Regions from separate parts of the Kocuria sp. ICS0012 genome, predicted to be linked through region 1. Evidence: riboswitches for the same ligand, from Rfam matches in the RefSeq annotation. Region 1 holds a riboswitch; each other region holds the start of a gene.
The links. A riboswitch is a leader RNA that binds a small molecule or an ion and turns the genes downstream of it on or off. The one in region 1 is predicted to bind S-adenosylmethionine.
Positions count from the first base shown of each region.

Region 1 (5,471 bases):
TGAGCCCCACGACGACCATGCAGACCCCGAGGAACTGCGCGAGGAGCCTGACCGCCCCCACGGCCTGGTGCTCCCCGAACACCTGTCACAGCACCTGGGGAGCCAGCACCGACAGCGGGAAGCCCACCACGACCAGGCCCAGCTCCATCAGCACCCCCCATTCCTTGGCCTTGCCACTCCCCGCCGCCTCTTCCACCGATCGTCCGTCTTGTCGTGCGGTGCCCCGCACGTTCCGCCCGGCACCCCGCGGCTTTCGCACGGCCTCCCGCCCGGCCGCCGGGTCGGCTCAGCAGCTGCCCGCCGAGCAGCCCCGGTCCACCGGGACCGACGGTACCTCGGCCGTCTCCTTGACCGTCAGCAGGTGACACTCTGGGAAACGGTGCTCGGCATCCGGGCGGTTCACTGCGCGCCACCGCTCCGTGAACCCAGCGCGGTAGAGGCGGCCCGCCATCACGTCCGGGTGCCAGCGCCAGTCGGGCGCCACCGCATGGTCGAAGAAGACCACCGGCCGGCCGCCGTCCACGGCCTGGAACGCCACCAGCACCACAGCGCCCGCCGGCAGCAGCTGCGGGTGCGCGCTCCGCGGTCGCGTGTCCCGTGCCGCACCCCCCGTCCACCACGGGGCAGGACAGTCCGGGCTCCCGCACGTGCTCGGCGAACGCCGCCGCGGCGTGTCGCGCGTGCCCTCGGGAAGGTGCGGCGCTGCGTCGTCCCCTGGCTCGGGGCGGCTCAGCGTGAGCTGGCCGTGGCCACGGAGCTCGCGCCCGCGAAGGCGCCCCGGTAGGCCGCGGCGGGGTGGGTGTCCTTGACCCGCGGCTGGCCCTCGCCGTAGAGGGACTCGCGCAGGGTGGTGCCCTCGTACTCGGTGCGGTAGCGCCCGCGCTTCTGCAACTCGGGGACCACGTACTCGACGAAGTCCTCGAAGGAACCGGGGCTCACGTGGTAGGCCAGGTTGATGCCGTCCAGGCCGCCCTCGTCCACCCAGGTCTCGAGCTGATCCGCGACGGTCTGTGCGGAGCCCACGAGCACGGCACCCATCCCGCCCAGGGCGCAGTGCTTGGCGATCTCCTCGCGCGTCCACTGCTTGTCCTTGGACTGCAGCGTGAACGGGGTCAGGAAGGACTGGATGGAGTCGGTCTTGATGTAGTTCAGGGCCTCGTCCTCGTCGAACTGGGACAGGTCCACGCCGGACCACCCACCGATGATCGCCTGGGAGGCCTCCAGGTCCACGTATTGCAGGTAATCGCGGTACTTCTCCTGGGCCTGCTCGTCCGTGTCCGCGACGACCACGGAGAGCATCGCGTAGATCTTGACGTCGTCACGGCTGCGGCCCTCGGCCTGAGCCCGGTCGCGGATCTTGTCAGTCACGAAACGTGTGAGGTCCGGGCGCAACCCGCCGATGAACACGGCTTCCGCGTGCTTACCCGCGAACGCCTGCCCGCGCGAGGACGCGCCGGCCTGGAAGATCAGCGGTGTGCGCTGCGGGGACGGTGCCGTGAGCCCCGCTCCGGGAACCGTGAAGTGCTCCCCGCTGTGCCGGATGGGATGGACCTTGGTGGGATCCGCGTAGACACCCGTCTCACGGTTCTGAACCACGGCGTCCTCCTCCCACGAGCCCTCCCAGAGCTTGTAGCACACGTCCAGGAACTCCTCCGCGATCTCGTAACGCGTATCGTGCTCGATCTGGCGCGGCAGGCCCTGGTTCTCCGCAGCGGACGGAAGGTAGGAGGTCACCACGTTGAATCCCACGCGGCCCTTGGTGAGGTGATCCAGTGTGGCGTACTTGCGGGCCAGGGTGTAGGGCTGCTCGTAGGTCACCGCGCTCGTCACGCCGAAGCCCAGGTGCTCGGTCACGGCGGCCATGGCCGAGACCTGCATGAACGGGTCGTTGACCGGGACCTGGGCCCCGTCACGCACGGCCGGAGCCGCGGAGTTCTTGTAGATGTCGTAGATGCCCACCACGTCCGCAAGGAACAGTGCGTCGAACTTGCCCCGCTCCAGCAGCTTGGCCAGCTCCGTCCAGTACTCGATGGTGTTGTACTCGGTGGCCCGGGACCGCGGGTGGCGCCACAACCCGAAGCTCTGGTGATCCACGCAGGTCATGTCGAACGCGTTGACGGAAATCCGTTTGCTCATCTCGGTCAGCCCCTCAGCAGGAACACGACCCGCGCCCCGTGCACCACCTACGGCGGCCTACCTTGCGGGTCCAGCGCGCTTGTGTGGCGCCGTACTTGCCGCATGCGGTGTGTCATGCGGCCCGATCCTCACCTGGGGCACCCCGCTACGGGAGAGGGTTGCCGTCCGACAAGCCAGGGCTAAACGTCGGAACTCGTGATCGTTGTGGCATTGATCCTAACGGGGATCCCCGGTCCTCGGAAACACCTCGGGTTACGGCACGTCACGACGGCGCCCCGGCGCGTCACACGATTTGCACCCGCGGGCTCCCGGCCCGTTCAATGGTGGGGTTCCCATCCGGAGCGGCTGAGAGACCTGGCTCGTTGACGTCGCAGCAACCAGCCCCACGCGGGCAAGGTGCTAATGCCAGGAACGATGGAGTTGATGAATTGAGCCATATCCTCACGCGCCCGGAATCTGCCGTCGACGCCGCGGCGGTCATCTTCGACCGGGTCGGCAAGTCCTTCCCCGCGCACCAGGGACCCGGAACGCACCGGGTGTTGCAGGATGTGACGTTCACGGTGCGCCCGGGCGAGATCGTCTCGGTCCTGGGCCCCTCGGGCTGCGGCAAGTCCACCCTGTTACGCGCCGTGGCCGGGCTCGGCACGGCGAGCGAGGGCGAAGTCCGGATCGACGACTCGGTGGTGCGCGAGATCGACCCGCGCTGCGCCGTCGGCTTCCAGGAACCGCGGTTGCTGCCGTGGCGCAGCGTGGCCCGCAACGTGGCGCTGGGTCTGCCCGACGGGACTCCCGCCCGGGAGGGGAAGCAGCGGGTGGCGCAGCTGTTGGAGCTCGTGGGCCTGTCCCACCACGCGAATCACCGTCCCGCGGAGATCTCCGGGGGCATGGCACAGCGCGCATCCCTGGCCAGGGCCCTGGCACGGAACCCTCGGGTCCTGTTGTTGGACGAGCCCTTCGGGGCCCTGGACGCCCTGACCCGGATCAGGATGCAGGACCTGTTGCTGGACGTGCACCGCGCCGATCCCACGACCGTGCTCATGGTCACCCACGACGTCGAGGAAGCCCTGGTGCTCTCCGATCACGTGGTGGTGCTCGCGCGGGAAACGGCCACGGGCCCCGCGACCATCGCCGAGATCATCTCCCCCGAGCTGGCCCGCCCGCGCTCCCGCGAGGACAGTGAGATCACCGCGCTGCGCGCCCACCTGTTGGCCCTGCTCGGCGTGGAGCGCTGAGCGCATGGCGCAGTTGTCCCGACGCCGCGCACTGCAGGCACTCGGCCTGTCCGCGCTGGCGCTGCCCCTGAGCGGATGCGTCATGGAGGGCGAAGGTCCGGGCCGCGGTGTGGCCGGCGGTTCCGCGCACGAGATCTACCTGGACTACGCGACCTACAACCCGCTGTCCCTGATCATCAAGGCCAAGGGCTGGCTCGAGAAGGTCGCCGAGGCCCACGGCCAGACCGTAACGTGGGTGTACTCGGCCGGTTCCAACAAGGCCAACGAGTCGCTACGCGCTGGGGTCGTGGACGTGGGCTCCACGGCAGGTTCCGCCGCACTGCTCGCGCGTGCCAACCGCTCGCCGATCAGGACGATCGACCTGTTCTCACAGCCCGAGTGGTCCGCGCTCGTGCGCACCCCGGACTCCCCCGTGCGCACCGTGGCGGATCTCGCGGGCACGTCCGTGGCCGCGACGAAGGGCACGGATCCGTACTTCTTCCTCCTGCAGTCCCTCGGCGCGGCGGGCATGAGCGCACAGGACGTCACCGTGGTGAACCTGCAGCACGCGGACGGGCGCACCGCGCTGGACACCGGTCAGGTGGCCGCATGGTCCGGACTGGACCCCGTGATGGCCGCCGCGGAGAAGGCCGGGGACGTGCTGTTCCACCGGCAGTTGGAGTTCAACACGTACGGGTTCCTCAACGCGCGGGAGGTGTTCCTGCAGCTGAACCCCACGGGTGCGCAGGACGTGGTGAACACGTACGCCTACGCGCGGCAGTGGGCGCTGCAGCACCCGGAGGAGGGGATCGCGATCCTCGCGGAAGGCGCGAGCATCGATCGCGACACCGCCCGGCGGGTCTGGCAGCGCACCCACCTGGACATCGACCCCGTTCCGGGCCCCGAACAGCTCGCGGTGCTCGAGCGGGTCGGGCCCATCCTGGTGGAATCCGGGGACGTCTCCTCGCAGCAGGACGTGGACGAGGCGCTCGCGAACATCGTGGAGCAGCACTACGCACAACACGCCGATGCGGCCGCCGTGGCCCAGGTGATCGAAGGGAAGCAGTCCTCATGAGCACTCACGACACCTCCTCCGCCGCACCGCGGTCCTCGGACGGCGCGTCCCGCGAAGCACCGGGCGGCACGTCCTCCGAAGCAGCTGGCGTCACTGCGGTGGCCATACTGTCCGACGACAACGGACGCCACGAGGCGGGCGCGGTGGCACCCGGCGACGTCGCACCCCCATCAGACACCCCTGCCGCGGCGGATTCCCGCACGCGTCCCAGCGCGCTGCGCAATCCTTGGGCCCTGGGGCTGATCGGGATCGTCCTGCCCGTGCTGCTGGTGCTCGCGTGGCACACCCTCTCCACGAACGGGACCTTCTCCCCCGTGCAGTTGCCGCGCCCGTCCGCGGTGCTCGCCGCGGGATGGGAGCTGCTGCGCAGCGGTGACCTGTGGTTGCACGTGGGGATCTCCACGCAGCGCGTGATCGTGGGCTTCCTGATCGGCAGTGGGCTCGGGCTGTTGCTCGGCGCGTTGCTGGGGCTCTCCCCGTGGGCGCGGGCCATCGGCTCGCCCACGATCGGCGCGCTGCGCGCCGTGCCGTCCCTCGCGTGGGTACCGCTGCTGTTGCTGTGGATCGGGATCGGGGAGAACTCCAAGGTGACCCTGGTGGCGATCGGCGCCTTCTTCCCGGTGTACACCACGGTGTCCGCCGCGCTGCGCCACGTGGACCGGCACCTGATCGAAGCCGCACGGTCCTTCGGGCTGCGCGGGGTCAAACTCTTCACCACCGTGCAGTTGCCCGCGGTGCTGCCCTCCGTGATCTCCGGGCTGCGCCTGGCCCTGGCCCAGGCGTGGTTGTTCCTGGTGGCCGCGGAACTGCTGGGTTCCTCCATGGGCCTGGGGTTCCTGCTCACCGATTCGCAGAACAACGGCCGCACGGACCGGTTGCTGCTCGCGATCGTGTTGCTGGCCGTGCTGGGCAAGCTCACGGACGCCCTGCTCGGCATCTTCGAGCGGTGGACGCAGCGGCGCTGGAGCGTGGCCGGAACCAGGTGACAACCCGCCCGGTTCCCGCCGGCGCCCGCCGTTCCACCGCGGCCCGGTCGTTCGACCGGGGGC
Region 1 is NZ_LZMM01000046.1:175,324-180,794, reverse strand. It holds gene A5728_RS08020 (hypothetical protein) at 1-82, opposite strand, end outside; gene A5728_RS14790 (hypothetical protein) at 86-259, opposite strand; gene A5728_RS08015 (hypothetical protein) at 287-538, opposite strand; gene A5728_RS08010 (LLM class flavin-dependent oxidoreductase) at 730-2,145, opposite strand; SAM riboswitch class IV at 2,223-2,337, opposite strand; SAM riboswitch class I at 2,466-2,557, shown strand; gene A5728_RS08005 (ABC transporter ATP-binding protein) at 2,565-3,368, shown strand; gene A5728_RS08000 (aliphatic sulfonate ABC transporter substrate-binding protein) at 3,373-4,422, shown strand; gene A5728_RS07995 (ABC transporter permease) at 4,419-5,408, shown strand.

Region 2 (5,471 bases), on a different contig from region 1:
TCCGCCGCACGGGAGATGCCCTCGATCTGGTCGTCGAACTTGCGGATGTTGCCCGGGTTCACGCGCACACCGGCGCACCCGGCGTCGATCGCGGCGTAGACGTACTTGGGCTGGAAGTGGATGTCCGCGATCACCGGGATCGGGGACTTCATGGCGATGATGGGCAGGGCGTCGGCGTCGTCCTGGGACGGGCACGCCACGCGCACGATGTCGCAACCGGCGGCGTTGAGCTCGGCGATCTGCTGCAGCGTGGCGTTGATGTCCGTGGTGGGGGTCGTGGTCATCGACTGGACGCTGATCGGGTGCTCCGACCCCACACCCACCGCACCCACCTGGATCTGGCGGGTCTTGCGCCGGGGCGAGAGCACCGGTTGGGGCGCGGCGGGCATACCGAGATTGACCGAGGTCACGAATTGCCTCCCAAGGAAGTGGCGTCCGGGGCCCGTGACGCGCGCCCCGCGATGTTGCACTGTCCATTGTGCCCCACTCCTCCCACGTGCTACAGCCGCACGTGATGCGCCAAACACGACGCCGCCCCCGGAATGTTCCGGGGGCGGCGTCGCCATGGTACGGGGCGCGTGAGCGTCAGCGGCGCATGATCCTGCGCGCGAGCCAGTTGCCGAAGAACTGTACGAGCTGGACCAGGATGATGATCACGATCACCGCGGCCCACGTGACCTGGTCGTTGAAGCGTTGGTAGCCCAGGCGCAACGCGAAGTCACCCAGACCGCCGGCACCGATCGCACCGGCCATCGCGGACATGTCCGTGATGCCGATGACCAGGAACGTGTACCCCAGCACGAGCGGGCCGAGCGCCTCCGGAAGGATCACCGTGGTGATGATCTTCCAGCGCGAGACCCCCATGGACCGCGCGGCCTCGATCACCCCGGGATCCACCGTCATGAGGTTCTGCTCCACGATGCGGGCCACCGCGAACGTAGCGCCGATGGTCATGGTGAAGATCGCGGCGTTGGGGCCCAGGCGCGTGCCCACGACCGATTCCGTGACCTGACCCAGGGCGGCCAGCAGGATGATGAACGGGATGGGACGCACGAAGTTCACCAGGAGGTTCAGCGCGGTGAACAGTGGACCGTTCTCCAGGATGCTGCCCCGCCGGGTCACGTAGAGCCCCATGCCCACGGCCAGGCCGATGAGCCCGGCCAGCACGAGGGTCACGGAGACCATATACAGCGTCTGCCCGGTTGCGTCCAACAACTGCGGGCCCAGAGCAGACCACTCCATCACTCACTCACCTCCCGCACCGTGGTGACGGCGCGCAGACTCTCGACGGCGCGGTCCACGGACTCGTCCGAACCGGTCAGGGACAGCGTGAGCGTTCCGAAGGACTGTGACTGCAGGATGGAGATCCCCCCGAAGGCAATGTTGAAGCTGACACCGTCACGGGCGGCGTCCGAGAGCACGTCCCCGATCCGGTTCTGGTCGGTGACGTCCACCAGCACGAGCCGCCCGGGGTGTTCCCGGCGCAGCTTCTCGATCTCGTCCGCGCGCGGCACGGTGCGCGTGACCGAGGAGACGAACTTGCGCGTGGTCTGCGCCCGCGGGTGGGCGAAGACCTCCGCGGTGGTCCCGGTCTCCACCACCCGACCGCTGTCCATCACGGCCACGCGGTCCGCGGTGGCCCGCACCACGTCCATCTCGTGGGTGATCAACACGATGGTGATCCCCAGCTCACGGTTGACGCGCTTGAGCAGACCCAGGACCTCCTGGGTGGTCTCCGGGTCCAACGCCGAGGTGGACTCGTCCGCGAGCAGCAGTTCGGGATTGCTCGCGAGCGCGCGGGCGATCCCCACGCGCTGCTTCTGACCACCCGAGAGCTGCTCGGGGTAGTTCCCGGCGCGCTCGGTCAAGCCCACGAACTCCAACAGTTCCGCGACCCGCGCCTTGCGTTCCTCGGGCTTCCACCCGGCACGCTTGAGCGGGTACTCGATGTTGCCCGCCACGGTGCGTGACGTGAACAGGTTGAACTGCTGGAAGATCATCCCGATCTTGCGGCGGATGGGCGCCAGCTGGGACTCGCTGCGCCCGTCCACACGGTTACCGGCGACCTCGAGCGTCCCGGACGAGATCGGTTCCAGGCCGTTGATCAGCCGCACGAGGGTGGACTTGCCCGCCCCCGAGTAGCCGATCACCGCGAAGATCTCACCGCGGCGGATGTCCAGGTCCACGGAGTCCACCGCGGTCACGGTGCGCGGGCGGCGTTTGGACCCCGTGACGAAGACCTTGCTCACGTCCCGGAAACTGACCAGGGTGTCCGCCGTGGCGGACGGGCTCACTTGGTCTGCTCCTTGAGGTCCTGCGAGTAGCGGGCCAGCAAGTCCTTGAGCTCCTGCTGGTCCACCTTGGTGGGCACCGCGGTGCCCTTGGTCTCGGTCTTCTCCGCGTCCTGGACCTTGTCGTCGTAATAGAAGCTCGCGACCTTCTTCAGGGTCTCGTTGTCCGCGTTCGCCTCGGTCGCGGCGAAGAGGTTGTCGTACACCTTGGCACTGTCCGCGGTGGGATCGTCCTGAGCCAGCGCGGACTTGGGATCGATGTTCGCGCGGTCCAGGAAGTCGTTGTTGACCACGGAGGCGGCCACGGAGTCCATGGACAGCACGGTCTGCTCGGCGGACACCGGGCGGACCGTGACCTTGGACTTGGCGGTGTCGATGTCCTGCTCAGTGGGGGCGATCGTGTCCTTGGTGAACTCCACGAGACCCTGCTGGTGCAAGAGGTTCAGGGCGCGGGACAGGTTGATCGAGTCGTTCGGCACGGCGATCTCGTCACCCTGCTTGAAGTCACCCACGGATTTCACGCTCTTGGAGTACAGCCCCAGCGGGAAGATGGACGTGGAGCCCACGGGAGTGATGGTGTCCCCGGAGTTGTTGTTGTAATCGGCGAGGTACGCGATGTGCTGGAACCAGTTCATGTCGATGTCACCGCTCTTCAGAGCGGGGTTCGGCTGGCTGTAGTCACTGAAGTCCACGTACTCGACCGTGATGTCGTTGTCCGCGGCGACCTGCTTCAACGCGTCCTGCACAGGGGTCGAGCCCACGATCCCGACGGTGATCTTGCCGTCCGCGGCCGGGTCCGAGTTGTCGGAGCCGCCGCCGCACGCGGTGAGGGTGAGGCCCAGGGTGGTGGCCAACACGACGGGAATCAAACGCTTGGTTCGCATGATCATGCCTTTCCAGGGGTCTGTGACGGGGACTCGCGGGGCGAACAGTCCCCCCTGGATGAGGGCACAGGGACGGGTACGTGCTGATTTCCGGGGAACCGCACTTGCCGTGATCTGTTGCAACCGCGACCGGATGGTCATCTGGGGCACCCCGCTACGGGAGAGGGTTGCCGTCCGGCCAGCCAGAGCTACGCGCCGGATCTCGTCATCCACTCGGAATTTTAGCACGGCCCTGCCATGGGCCGGCGACCGCCGGAAGGGCCCTATGCCATCCCGGCGATACGTTCGTCCGCGCGGGCCCGGGCCCACTCCTCCGCCCCCAGGACGTCCTCGAGGGTGGGCCGCGTGACGCCGTCGTGATCCTCCAGCACACGCTCGACCATGTCCACGATCTGCATGAAGCCGAGCGCCCCGCGGTGGAACGCGTGCACGGCCTGCTCGTTGGCGGCGTTGAACACCGCGGGCCACGTCCCGCCGCGCGAACCCGCGTGCTTCATGAGCTCCACGGCGGGGAACGCCTGCGAATCGAGCGGTTCGAACGTCCACTGTGCGGCCCGGGTCCAGTCGCACCCCGCGGCGGCGCCGGTCACGCGGTGGGGCCAGCCGATTCCGAGCGCGATGGGCAGGCGCATGTCCGGCGGGGACGCCTGCGCCAGGGTGGATCCGTCCACGAACTCCACCATGGAGTGCACGACCGATTGCGGATGCACCGTGACGTCGATCCGGTCCAGGGGGACGTCGAACAGTAGGCTCGCCTCGAGCACCTCCAGTGCCTTGTTGACCATGGTCGCGGAGTTCGTGGTGACCATGACCCCCATGTCCCACGTGGGGTGCTGCAGGGCCTGTTCGGGTGTCACGCGCGTGAGCTGCTCGCGCGTCATGCCGCGGAACGGTCCGCCGGACGCCGTGAGCACGAGCCGGCGCACCTCGGAGGCCGTCCCGGAGCGCAGGGCCTGGGCGATCGCCGAGTGTTCGGAGTCCACGGGGATCAGCGCGTCCTGGAGGCCCGTGTCCGCCGCGGCGCGCAACACGAGCGGACCGCCCGCGATCAGGGACTCCTTGTTCGCGAGCGCCACCCGCCGACCCGCTCCCAGCGCCGCCAGGGTGGGTGCGAGCCCGATGCTCCCGGTGATCCCGTTCAGCACGAGGTCCGAACCCTCCCACTGCGCGATCCGGGTTGCAGCGTCCGGCCCATACAGGACCTCGGGTGCCGCCGACGACGCCGCGCGTGACCGGTCCGCAATCAGCTCACGCAACCGGGTGGCGTCGTCCGCCGTACCGCTCGTGCCCACCGCACGGACACCGAACGTCACGGCCTGCTGCGCGAGCAGCTCGAGGTGACCCGCGCCCGCGGCGAGCGCCACGACCTCGAAGGGCTCGTGGGTGGCATCCGAGACGGGCCGGCGCAGCCCCGCGGCCTCGGACACGACGTCGAGCGCCTGCGTCCCGATGGATCCCGTGGACCCCAGGATCACGAGGCGCCGGGGGGCCTGCCGGGTGGCGGAGTCGAGATCGGGGGTCATGCCGGTGGAGGAAGTCATGACCCCAGTATCGCGTGAGCGCCGCACCCCGCACGCACGGCACCGAGCACACGACTCCGGACGCACGACACGGGAGATACGACAAGGGCGCCACCCGGAGGTGACGCCCTTGTGCGGATGGCCCGTTCAGGACCCGCGGATGATTCAGCGACGGCGGCCGACGACGGCGCCGTAGATGAGCAGCACGATGATCGCGCCGATCACGGACGTGATGATCGTGCCGATGCTGAAGCTGTTGATCCCGTCGCTCAGGCCGGGGATGAAGCTACCCAGCCAGCCGCCCAGGAAGGCCCCCACGATGCCGAGGATGATGGTGACGATGATCCCGCCACCCTGCTTGCCCGGAAGGATCAGCTTGGCGAGCGCGCCGGCGATCAGACCGAGGATGATCCAGCTAATGATGCCCATTTCTCCACCTCTGGTTCTCGTTGTGCGCGTTTGCGGTGTTCCGCAACCGCATGTGGTCAGCGAACTGGTTCACAGTGTAGTACCAGACATCAACGCTACACGGGCCGCCGCGTCCGGATGAAACCGGACACGGCGGCCGTGTCAAGGGGCGGTGAACCAGGTCAGTGCGAGACGGCCTTCTCCGCTCCCACTCCCGTGAGGGAACGCACTTCCATCTCGGACTGCTTGCGCGGGTCCTCCGGCCGGCGCTCGCTGAGCGAGCCCAGGAAACCGAGCAGGAAGGACGCCGGGATCGAGATGATGCCGGGGTTGGACAGCGGGTAGAACGCGAAGTCCGCGCCGGGGAT
Region 2 is NZ_LZMM01000033.1:93,316-98,786, forward strand. It holds gene ispG (flavodoxin-dependent (E)-4-hydroxy-3-methylbut-2-enyl-diphosphate synthase) at 1-410, opposite strand, end outside; gene A5728_RS04940 (methionine ABC transporter permease) at 586-1,242, opposite strand; gene A5728_RS04945 (methionine ABC transporter ATP-binding protein) at 1,242-2,294, opposite strand; gene A5728_RS04950 (MetQ/NlpA family ABC transporter substrate-binding protein) at 2,291-3,175, opposite strand; SAM riboswitch class IV at 3,271-3,385, opposite strand; gene dxr (1-deoxy-D-xylulose-5-phosphate reductoisomerase) at 3,439-4,698, opposite strand; gene A5728_RS04960 (GlsB/YeaQ/YmgE family stress response membrane protein) at 4,861-5,124, opposite strand; gene A5728_RS04965 (cation acetate symporter) at 5,286-5,471, opposite strand, start outside.
Region 2: linked by a shared signal. The riboswitch ahead of A5728_RS04950 (MetQ/NlpA family ABC transporter substrate-binding protein) and the one ahead of A5728_RS08010 (LLM class flavin-dependent oxidoreductase) in region 1 are both predicted to bind S-adenosylmethionine.

Region 3 (5,471 bases), on a different contig from region 1:
TGGGGATCACCGCGCAGATCACCACATCCACCATGGAGCAGACCTGGTGGGCGGTTTCTTTGCTCGTGCTCTCCGCGCTGCGCCACTCGATCGTGGAAGAGATGATCGTGGTGGCGTTCCTGTGCGAGCGCTTGCGATCCCTCGGATGGTCGTGGTGGCTCGTGGCGGTGGCCTCCGCGGTGGTGCGGGCCAGCTATCACCTGTACCAGGGGTTCGGACCCACGCTCGGGAACCTGGTCATGGGACTCGTGTTCGTGTGGCTCTACCGCCGCGGCGGTCGACTCATGCCGCTGCTGATCGCCCACGCTCTCCTGGACACCGTGGGCTTCCTGGCCCCGCAACTGCTCGCGGGCTGATGCCGGAGACCGGGCGGAGCGGCGTCGTCGGCCGCACCGAAGGGAACCAGATCAAATGGTGACGGTGCCGTCCGGGGTGTCGAACGAGACGGCCATGACCCCGGGGGTGCCGTTGGGGGCGCACCAGGTGACGTCCAGCGAGCCCAGGACGTCCTCCACGGGACCGCCGAGCCACTCCGTGACGCGGTCGGGGGAGCCGGCGATCTCCATCCCGCTCAACCGGACGTCCGTGATCCGCGCCTGGGACGGGTGCATCTCGTCCTCGGAATCGAAGTGCACCATGAACGGCAACTGCGGGTCGGAGATCAAACCCTTCACGCCGATCTGATGCCATTCGAGCTGCCGACCGTCGGGGAACAACCGGCCACCGGGCACGGAGGGGCGGCCCAGCTTGGCCTCGAAGGGCGCGAGGTCGGGGACCTCTACGACCCAGCCGAGCCAGCCGCCGCCGGCGTCGGAACGGGCACGGACGGCCTGACCGAACGGCGCCTTCTCCGCGGCGGGGTGCTCGAGCACCGTGACGACCTCCACGTACTGGTGGTCGGTGAGCGGCAGGATCATGTTCCGGGTGCCGAAACGGGGGTGCACACCGCCCTTGACCGGTTCGATCCCCAACCGGTTCGCGATGCGTTCGGTGGTGGCCTCGAGGCCGTCGGGCTGAGCCGCGAAGGAAACGTGATCCAAGTTCATGACGCCATGGTGGCACCGGCCACACGGGCCACCAAATCGAGCGCGAGCCCGGCGAGTGTGTGACCTGCGCCGCCCGGTCCGGTGGGCAGGGCCGGCTCTCCGCACCTCCCGAGACCTGGCATCGGGACGGCTGATCCGGGCGGGGACTGTGTTGGTCCAGGTCCACGAGACGCGCGTCTCAAAGGCTGGAGTTCGCAGCATCAGCCGGGGAGTCTCCGACCGAACCCTCGCTATATGACCTGAGACCGATATCGATCCCGATCACTACGAGGTGGTTCCCGTGTCCGCAAATGCCGTCGGTTTCACACTCCTGATCCTCCGAGTCGCCCTGCTCCTGGGGAAGTTCGTGCGCGTCAAGGTGGGTTGGGTCCAGAGCCTGTTCCGCAGCGACGAGTACTACTCCGCTGGCACTATGACCAGCTGCCCGTCCTCCGTGGAACCGTTCTCCCTGCACATGTCCATCGCGGCCGTGGCTGGCGGCGTTCACCATCCTGGCGGTGGTCGGCATCGCGTTCAACGTGGCCATTTTCCTGTGGTTGGCACCCCACATCATCGGTCGCTACTGGCTCGCGCGCGGTATCGGTGACTACCACCCGTCCATGGGGGTGACCGCCACCGGGCTGATCCTCATGCGCGTGGTGGACCCGGAGGCCAAGACCCGGTGTTCGAGGCGTTCGGTTACAAGCAGCTGGTGTTCGAACCGTTCTTCGGGGGCGGGTTGGTCACGGTGCTGGCCATCCCCGTCATCTACCTGACCGGCGTGCGGCCGTTGTTCTTCGTGATGCTCGCGGTGTTCGTGATCGCGGTGCTCACGGGTCTGTTCTACGTCCATCCACATGAGATGAAGGACCGGGAACTGCACACCCGGGAGATGGAACAGCAGGAACGAGCGGCCACTGACCCCGAGCCCGCTCGCAGCGTCCCCGGCTTGACTCCCGCCCCGCCGGGTTCGGACAATGAGGTAATAGGTCACGAGAGTCAGCGCGAAGCCCCAGCTAGCTGACCGGCAACCCTCCCTTCCGCGGTGGGGTGCCCTGGGTGAGGACCTGGCCGTGGCGTCGACCGACGTCGTGCGGCAAGCGCGGGTCATTGGTGCCCGGTCACAGCACGGGCACCGTGCGGATCGCCACCGGACCCCTGATCCTTCCGAGAAGGAGTACGGCCATGAGCACCGCTCCCACCCCCGACAATCCCCAGGGCTGGTCGTTCGAGACCCGACAGATCCACGCGGGCCAGAACCCCGACCCTGTGACCGGGTCGCGCGCCCTGCCGATCCACCAGACCACGTCCTTCGTGTTCCCGGACGCCCGCACGGCGGCGGCCCGGTTCGCGCTCGAGGAGATGGGTCCCATCTACTCGCGCCTGACCAACCCCACCACGGAGGTCGTGGAGAACCGGGTCGCGTCCCTCGAGGGCGGCGTGGGGGCCCTGATGGTCTCCTCCGGGCAGGCCGCGGCCACGCTCGCGATCCTCAACCTGGGCGGCGCCGGAACCCACGTGGTGGCCAGCCCGTCCCTGTACGGCGGGTCGTACAACCTGCTCAAGCACACGCTGCCGCGCATGGGCGTGGAGACCACGTTCGTCTCGGACCCGGACAATCCCGCGCAGTGGCGGGACGCGGTGCGCGAGAACACCGTGGCGTTCTTCGGTGAATCCATCCCGAACCCCCGCAACGACGTGCTCGACATCGAGACGATCGCCGGGATCGCCCACGAGGCGGGTGTCCCGCTCATCGTGGACAACACGATCGCCACGCCCTACCTGGTGCGGCCCATCGAGTGGGGCGCGGACATCGTGCTGCACTCGGCCACCAAGTTCCTGGGCGGCCACGGCACGGCGATCGGCGGGTTCATCGTGGACACCGGAGCGTTCGACTACTCGCGGGACCCCGAGCGCTTCCCCGGTTTCAACCAGCCGGACGAGACGTACAACGGGCTCGTCTACGCCCGCGATCTCGGTGCGGACGGGGCCTTCGGCGTCAACCTCTCGTACATCCTCAAAGCGCGTGTGCAGTTGCTGCGCGATCTGGGGACCTCGATCTCTCCGTTCAACGCGTTCTTGATCGAGCAGGGCATCGAGACGCTGTCGTTGCGCATGGAACGTCACGTGGCCAACGCGCAGAAGGTCGCCGAGTGGCTCGAGGCCCGCCCCGAGGTGCGCTCGGTGTCCTACGCCGGTCTCGAGTCCTCGCGCTGGCACGACCGCGCCCTGAAGTACGCGCCCAAGGGTGCCGGGTCGGTGCTCGGTTTCGTGCTCGACGGCGGCCGGGACGCCGGTGTCGCGTTCGTGGACGCCCTGAGCCTGCACTCCAACGTGGCGAACATCGGCGACGTGCGCTCGCTCGTGATTCACCCCGCCTCCACGACGCACGCCCAGCTCAAGGACGAGGAGCAGCTCGCGGCCGGCGTGGAACCGGGATTCGTGCGGCTGTCCGTGGGTGTCGAGGGCATCGACGACATCCTCGCGGACCTCGAGTCCGGATTCGCCGCGGTGGGTGCGCGCGGCGACGCTGCCGGCGACGCGGCGTCGTCGGCGGAGGACACGGGGAACTGACCATGACGGTCGTGGGCAACGGGCCGCGCACGCGGCGCGACGGCGTCGTACGGCGGGCCGAACTCGGCGAGCTCGTGCTCGAGTCCCGGTTCCGGCTGCCGGACGTGCACCTCGCGTACGAGACGTGGGGCGAGCTCGCGGCGGACGGTTCCAACGCGGTGCTGATCGAGCACGCGCTCACGGGTGACACGCACGTGGCGCGCGGTGGTGCGGGGCATGAGGACGCCGCGAGCGCTCCCGAGGGCGCGGCCGCCGCGGCGGACGGTTGGTGGGACGGACTCGTGGGCCCGGGTGCCGCGATCGACACGGACCGCTACTTCGTGGTGTGCGCCAACATCCTGGGTGGGTGCTACGGCAGCACGGGACCCGCGAGCCCCGCACCGGACGGCGTCCCGTGGGGCTCGCGTTTCCCGCGCGTGACCGTGCGGGACTCGGTGACCGCGGAGGCCCTGCTCGCTCGGGCGCTCGGAGTCTCCCGGTGGCGGCTCGTGATCGGCGGGTCCATGGGCGGGGCGCGCGCCCTCGAGTGGGCCGTGTCCCACCCGGATCGGGTGGCCGCGTGCGCCGTGATCGCGGCCAACGCGCGCGTGGGTGCCGAGCAGCTCGCGTGGGGACAGGCACAGTCGCTCGCGATCCGCCAGGACCCGAACTTCCGGGGCGGCGACTACTACGCGGGCGAGTACCCGGAGGCGGGTCTGGGGCTCGCGCGGCGGATCGCGCACATCACCTATCGCAGCGCGCACGAGCTGGAGACGCGCTTCGGCCGCGACCCCCAACCCCGTGAGGACCCCGAGGCCACCCACGTCGCGGACCGCGGTCGGTACCAGGTGGAGAGCTACCTGGACCACCAGGCGTCCAAACTCGCGGGCCGCTTCGACGCGAACTCGTACCTGAGTGTCAACGAGACCTTGATGTCGCACGACGTCGCTCGGGGCCGCGGCGAGCTACGGGACGTCCTCGCCCGCACCCGGTGCGAGTGGCTCGTGGCCGCGGTGGACTCCGATCGGTTGTTCTTCCCCTCGGAATCCGCCGAACTCGTGGCTGCGCTGCCGGGGGAGCAGGAGCTGCACACGATCACGTCCCCGAGCGGGCACGACGGGTTCCTGATCGAGACTCCGCAGGTGGGCATGTTGCTGCGGGAGACCGTGCTGCGGGACTGAGCAGGGAGCCCTGACGGGCCGGCCTGGCCGGGGAGACCCAGTGGGCCCGGGCCGGCTCAGCCCTCCCGGTCCTCGCCGGGAATGCCCTCGCCCGCACCGGGGATCGTGGTGCGCCCGAACGAAGGGCGCTTGGCGGTGATGTTGTCCCCGGAGCTGCGACGCCGGATCCGGCGGCCGACCCACGGGACCAGGTACTTCCCGGCCCACACGAGGTCCTCGCGACGCGCCTCGCGCCACGTGCGCACGGGACGGTCCCCGAGCTCGCCGGGGACCAGGTCGTGCTCGACCCCCAGGGAGTCCAGGACCTCGCACGCGATGAGCTGGTGGCCCAGGGGCGAGAAGTGCAACCGGTCCGGTGCCCACATGGCAGGTTCCCCCAGTTGCTGCAGTCCCCAGAGGTTCACCATCACGGCGTCGTGCCGGGCGGCCACCACGCGCAGGTTCTCGTTGAAGATCGCCACGCGCCCGCGGATGCTGCGCAGCACGGGGGTGTTGCCGATGTCCGGGCCGTCGAACATCGTGACCGTGGCACCCGTGGCGGCGAGTTTCTCGATCACGGCGTCGAGCCGCACCGCGATGTCGTCCGGATCCGCACCGGGTCGCAGCATGTCGTTGCCGCCCGCGCTGATGGTCACGAGGTCCGGGCGCAGTTCGATGGCCGGTTCCAGCTGTTCGTCCACGATGCCCTGAAAGAGCCGACCGCGGATCGCGA
Region 3 is NZ_LZMM01000061.1:48,283-53,753, forward strand. It holds gene A5728_RS10190 (CPBP family intramembrane glutamic endopeptidase) at 1-356, shown strand, start outside; gene A5728_RS10195 (VOC family protein) at 408-1,046, opposite strand; gene A5728_RS14530 (hypothetical protein) at 1,708-2,049, shown strand; SAM riboswitch class IV at 2,014-2,134, shown strand; gene A5728_RS10200 (bifunctional o-acetylhomoserine/o-acetylserine sulfhydrylase) at 2,211-3,599, shown strand; gene A5728_RS10205 (homoserine O-acetyltransferase) at 3,602-4,759, shown strand; gene A5728_RS10210 (SGNH/GDSL hydrolase family protein) at 4,816-5,471, opposite strand, start outside.
Region 3: linked by a shared signal. The riboswitch ahead of A5728_RS10200 (bifunctional o-acetylhomoserine/o-acetylserine sulfhydrylase) and the one ahead of A5728_RS08010 (LLM class flavin-dependent oxidoreductase) in region 1 are both predicted to bind S-adenosylmethionine.

Region 4 (5,471 bases), on a different contig from region 1:
TCGCGGTGCCCACGGCCACCGGCCCGCGGGCCGCGGCGCGCAGCCGGTCCAGGGTCTCGACGGCGCGCGCGAGGTCGGTGCGCCACACGGTGCGCCCGCCCACGACGCCGCCCACGACGGGGCGTTCGCCCCATGCCTCGAGTGCCTTCTTGCCGGGGACGTCCCCGCGGTCGAGGTCGATGGCCAGGGCGTCGACGTTCGTGTGGGCCAGGGCGAGCTGGGCGTCCTCGCCGGCATCGCCGTAGCCCACGGTCACGAGGATCGCGGGGCGCTGTTGCTCGTTCGAGAGTTGGGTGTAGGCGCTCTCGAGGGCGGCCACGAGTTCGGTGCGTTCCACACTCCACCCGTCCGCGGCGAGGGCCGGCTCGTCGAGTTGCACCCATTCGACGCCGGCCTCGGCCAGGGCTCGCAGGATCGCGGCGTATTCGGCCACGACGTCGTCGAGGCGCTGCAGGGGGTGACTCGCGACGGCATCGGTGGTCTCGGGGCGTGAGAGCAAGAGCAGGCTCACGGGGCCCACGAGGACCGGGCGGGTGGTGATCCCGGTGGTCCCGAGGGTGGTCCGGTAGCGGGACACGAGGCTCTCGGGGTTCGCACGCAACGGGGTGTCCGGGCCGATCTCGGGTACGTAGTAGTGGTAGTTGGTGTCGAACCACTTGGTCATCTCGAGCGGCTCCAACCGATCGGTGCCGCGGGACAACGCCGTGATCAGCTCGATCCCGCGGGGCGTGTCCGGGGCGGCGGGCTCGTAGCCGTCCGCGATGAACCGCGCGGGAACCGCGCCCAGCGCCAGGGACGTGTCCAGGACGTGGTCTACCGCGAACCCCTCGGACGGCACAGCGTGATCCGCGGTGAGGCCGAGTTCGGACAATCGCGTGGCGGTGCGCTCACGCAACCGGGCGAGGGTGTCCAGCACCGTGGTGGCGGGGTGCTGTTGCGGGTCCTTCCAATAGGACTCGAGTGCGCGCTTGAGCTCGCGGTCGGGGCCGATGCGGGGGTAGCCCAGGATCGTGGCGGCGGGGAACGGGACGGGCTGGGTGCTCATGGGAACTCCTCGGAGCTGGTGTGGGGTATGGCGGTTAGGGGGTGTGATGAGCCGCGGCAACGGGTGTGCTCCGGCGCGGCGGGGTAAGGGGAACGTCAGCGTGGGTGGTGCCGCTACGAACGGTTTTCGGCCTGCCCGGATGTGGCGGTCGAAGCCAACACGATCGGTTCACGGGTCGGTCGGGGCTGGTGCGGCGGTCAGGCCGCGGGGCTGCGGCCTCGGTATTCGCGTGCGGCATCCCGGACCCGCAGGTGCTCCAGGATGGTCAGCGCCGCCTCGGGGCGGTTGAACGTGTACAGGTGGAAACCGGCGCAGCCCAGATCCATGAGGTCGTCGATCAGGGACAGGGTGGCCGCGACCCCTCGGTGGCGCAGTTCCTCAGGAGTGTCGGCGCGCAGGAACCGGGTGAGGCGTTCCGGGACCCGGACCCCGGTGATCTCGGTCATGCGCTGCAACCTTTGAGGGTTGCTCAGCGGCATGAGCCCGGCGACCACGGGGATGTGGATGCCCTCCGAGCGCGCGCGTTCCAGGAACGTGGCGTAGTCCTCGGGTTCGTAGAGCACCTGCGTGATCGCGTAGTCCGCGCCGGCCTCCTGCTTGTCCCACAGGGACGCGAGATCCGCCTCGAAGTCGCGGCCACGCGCGGGGGACGGGTAGCACGCCACCGACACGGACAGCGGTCGCTGACCCGGGCGGAACCCGGTGCCGAAGCGACGTCGTTCGACGTCCCGGATCAGCTCCACCAGTTGGGAGGCCCGGCCCAGGCCACCCGCGGGGGTCCGCCATGCCCCGGTACCCAGGGGCGGGTCGCCGCGCAGCGCGAGGAGGTCACGAACGCCGTCGTCCAGCAACTGGTCCACGGCGCGCTCGAGACCCGCGCGGTCCGTGCCACCGCACGTGAAGTGCGCCATGACCGGGGTCTTGGTCGTGCGGCGCAGGTGGCGCAGCGCCTCGCGGGAGACGCCGTGATGGCCGGCGTGACCGTGGGTGACGGAGAAGAAATCCGGCCCGGCCTGGGCCATGGCGTCGATGTTGCGCCACACAGTGTCCGGGTCCGCGGTGGGCCGCGGCGGGAACACTTCGAACGAGACGAGCGTGGAGCGGCGCGGGCGCCGGACCAGCCAGGACGTCCCCGTGGGCGGGCCAGTCACGGGCGCGGGTTCTGACGCTGCGAGGGGTGCGGGCATATAAAAAATCCTCCGGCCTTAGGACGCCGGAGGACGAGCTCCGAGCGCCGTACTTGCCGACCACGCGGTTGCGCGGCGGCCGGATCCTCATCTGGGGCACCCCACTACAGCTGGAGGGTTGCCGCCCGGCTAGCCAGAGCTTCGCACCGGGACTCATGATCCTTTGTTACGAGTAAGCGTAGCACAGCCCCGTGACGAGGCCCACGAACGATGACGGAACCGCCGGCCTCCCGCCGCGCTCGTCTTCCCAAGCGGGCGGATTGGGGGTGGACTGAGGAACGTGCCCCGGCCCGTGCCGCGGCGCACGAACCGCCCCGGAACGGACAGCAGACATGGTGACGACCGTCAGCGATTTCCTGATCCAGCGCCTCAAGCACTGGGGGGTCCAGCGGGTTTTCGGCTTCCCCGGGAACGGCATCGGCGAGTTCGACGGCGCCCTGGACCGTGCCGCACGCGAGAGCGAGGGTCTGGAGTACATCCGCCCGACCCACGAGCAGATCTGCTCCCTCATGGCCACCGCTTACGGCAAGTTCAGCGGGGAAGTGGGCGTGTGCGTCGCGACGTCCTCCCCGGGTGCGTTCCACATGCTCAACGGGCTTTACGACGCCGAGATAGACAATCAGCCGGTCGTGGCGATCATCGGGCAGCAGGGACTGCCCTCGTTCGGGACGTTCACGCAGCAGGAGAGCGACCTGGAACGGGTGCTCGACGACGTCGCGGTGTACGTCCAGGCCGCCGTCTCGCCCCGCAGTCACAGGCCGTGATCGACACCGCGTTCCGCACCGCACGGGGGCACCTGGGCCCTGCCGTGGTCATCCTGCCCCACGACGTGCAGGACATGAAGATGCCCGAGTTGGGACCCGAGAACTGGGTCTCGCGCTCGATAGCCGCGGCGCCGGCCGCGGGCGGGTTCGCGTCCTCGCAGGCACCCGCTTCGACGACGACGCCGTCCCCCTTGCGCAGCGCGACCGCCAACCCCGGTCGTCACGAACCCTGGGACCTGCCGGGAGCGACGTCGTCCACGCAGGAACCCTGAGTTCGGGCCGCCGTGCATCCGGCGGCTCGCCGGTGCACCCGCGTGACGAAAGCGCGGCGAAAAGCAGGGACGCCCACCCGATCAACCGACCGGTTGAGCGCGCCTTGGCGTGTCATCAGCGACTCAGCACGGGTGCCAGACCTTGCCTCCCGGTTCGTAGCACCGGGGGCCGGTGTAACCGGGATAGCCGCCATCACTCTCGGGAGCCGGGGGCACGTGGGGTGCCGCCGGCAGCTGCGGGGCAGCAGGTACCCGGGGCGCGGCCGGTAGCTGAGGTGCCGCGGGCTGCGCGGGGGCGGGGTCGTAGTTGTAGCTTGGTTGCGGAGCGGGATTGGGCTGGGGTGCCGGATCGCCCACGGCGACCTCGTCCTCCACGACCGCGGGAGGCGCCTCGAGCGTCGGCGTGGGAGTGGGTGTGGAGGACGGGGTGGGACTCGGCGTCGCGCTCGGGCTCGCGGTGCTCGAAGTTGTGGTGCCGGGGGATGCGGATTCCCCCGGCGGCGCGCAGTCCTGCTTCGGGTCGAAGAAACCGACCTGCATGGCCTGGGCCACGTTGTACGCGCTGTCCATCTCTCGCCGGTACGTGCTGTTGGCGCCCACGGTCATGGGCGTTGCCAGGCCCGCCTTGACGAGTGCCTGGTTGGCGTTCAACCCGTCGTCGTCGCGGGTCACTCGTGCGAGGGTGCGGCCGTAGCGGTCCGTGCGTTCCACGTCGTAGTCCAGGTGGATCGTGGTTCCCTTGGGCAGGAGGTCCTCAAGCTTGGCCGTGGCCTCGTCCGCGAGGCACTCGCCGGGCTGACCGTCCCGCGCGACCTCCGGGGTATTGATGTTCAGCAGCCGCACCCGCGTGGACTTCCCCGCGATCGTGGCGTCCAGGGTGTCCCCGTCCACCACGCGTTCCACCGTGGCCACCGAGTCGTCCGGGGTGGGCGCGGACTCTGCGGCGCCGCCGCACGCGGTCAGGGCGAACAAGCTCGCCAGGACGACGGCGCTCGCACGGGCCCTCGGACCGGCGGCCCAGCGACTTCTCGGACCGGCGGCCCAGCGACTTCTCGGACCGGCGGCCCACCGGCGGCGGGCAGGATGGTGAATGGTCTCGGCAGGCATCGCGGTCCCGGGTCTCGGAGGAAGCACCCGGCATCATGTCGGTGCATTTGCAACGACGTTATTGTGCCAGAGGGTGTTCACCCTGCAGGGATCGGCGATCCGTGTCGCGGCACGTGATGCCTAGTGGAGTAAAAGCACCTGGGGGTGCCTCAAGACTGCTTTAGCTCAGTAAAAGCAGAGGGGGGTGAGGCGGAGCTAGGTGTCGGGCGGGGGGTGCGCTCGGGGTAGCGGGTGGGCGCGGGGTGGTGCGCTGTGCGGCATGGTGTAGACAAGACGCATGGCCACCATCGATGAGCTTCCCGGTGAGATCGTCGCGGACCTGCGTGTGAGCGATGCCCGTCCCCTGAGCGGCGGGGACACCGCCCACGCCTACTGGCTCGAGACCCCGGACGGGCCCCTGTTCGCCAAGACCATGCCGGGTGCCCCGGCGGGCGTGTTGGCGTTGGAGGCGGCGGGACTCGAGGCGCTGCGCGCCGTCGCCCCCGCCGAGGTGCGGGTGCCCAGGGTGCATCACGTGGGCGATGAGGCCCTGGTGCTTGAGTGGATCGACGAGGGTCCCGGACGGCAGGACCGTGCCACGGAACGCAGCATGGGGGCCGGTCTCGCGGCCATCCACCGCGCGCGAGCCCCGCACGTCGGGTGGCTCTCGGCGGAGCTGCCGGAACGCATCGGCTCGTTCCCGGTGGATCTCACGCCCACGGACGACTGGGCCGACTTCCTGTTGCACCGCCGCATCGAGCCGTTACTGCGCGCGGCGATCGACGCGGGACACCTGGACCCCGCGGCGTCGGACCTGCTGGCGCGCGTGGCGCCGCGAGCGGACGAACTCGCGGGCCCTCCCGAGCCCCCGAGCCTGCTGCACGGTGACCTGTGGGCAGGCAACCGCGTGGTCGATCGCAACGGGACGAACTGGCTCATCGATCCGTCCTCGTTCTACGGACACCGCGAGTACGACCTGGCCATGATGCAGCTCTTCGGCGGTTTCGGGCGGGAATGCTTCGCGGCGTACGACGACGTCTACCCCCTCGCGGACGGCTGGCACGACCGGGTGCCGTGGTACCAGTTGCCGCCGCTGCTGGTGCATGCGATCAGGTTC
Region 4 is NZ_LZMM01000024.1:113,766-119,236, reverse strand. It holds gene metE (5-methyltetrahydropteroyltriglutamate--homocysteine S-methyltransferase) at 1-1,045, opposite strand, end outside; gene A5728_RS03105 (methylenetetrahydrofolate reductase) at 1,243-2,196, opposite strand; SAM riboswitch class IV at 2,277-2,393, opposite strand; gene A5728_RS14690 (thiamine pyrophosphate-binding protein) at 2,565-2,996, shown strand; gene A5728_RS14685 (hypothetical protein) at 2,993-3,268, shown strand; gene A5728_RS14415 (thermonuclease family protein) at 3,392-4,240, opposite strand; gene A5728_RS03085 (fructosamine kinase family protein) at 4,653-5,471, shown strand, end outside.
Region 4: linked by a shared signal. The riboswitch ahead of A5728_RS03105 (methylenetetrahydrofolate reductase) and the one ahead of A5728_RS08010 (LLM class flavin-dependent oxidoreductase) in region 1 are both predicted to bind S-adenosylmethionine.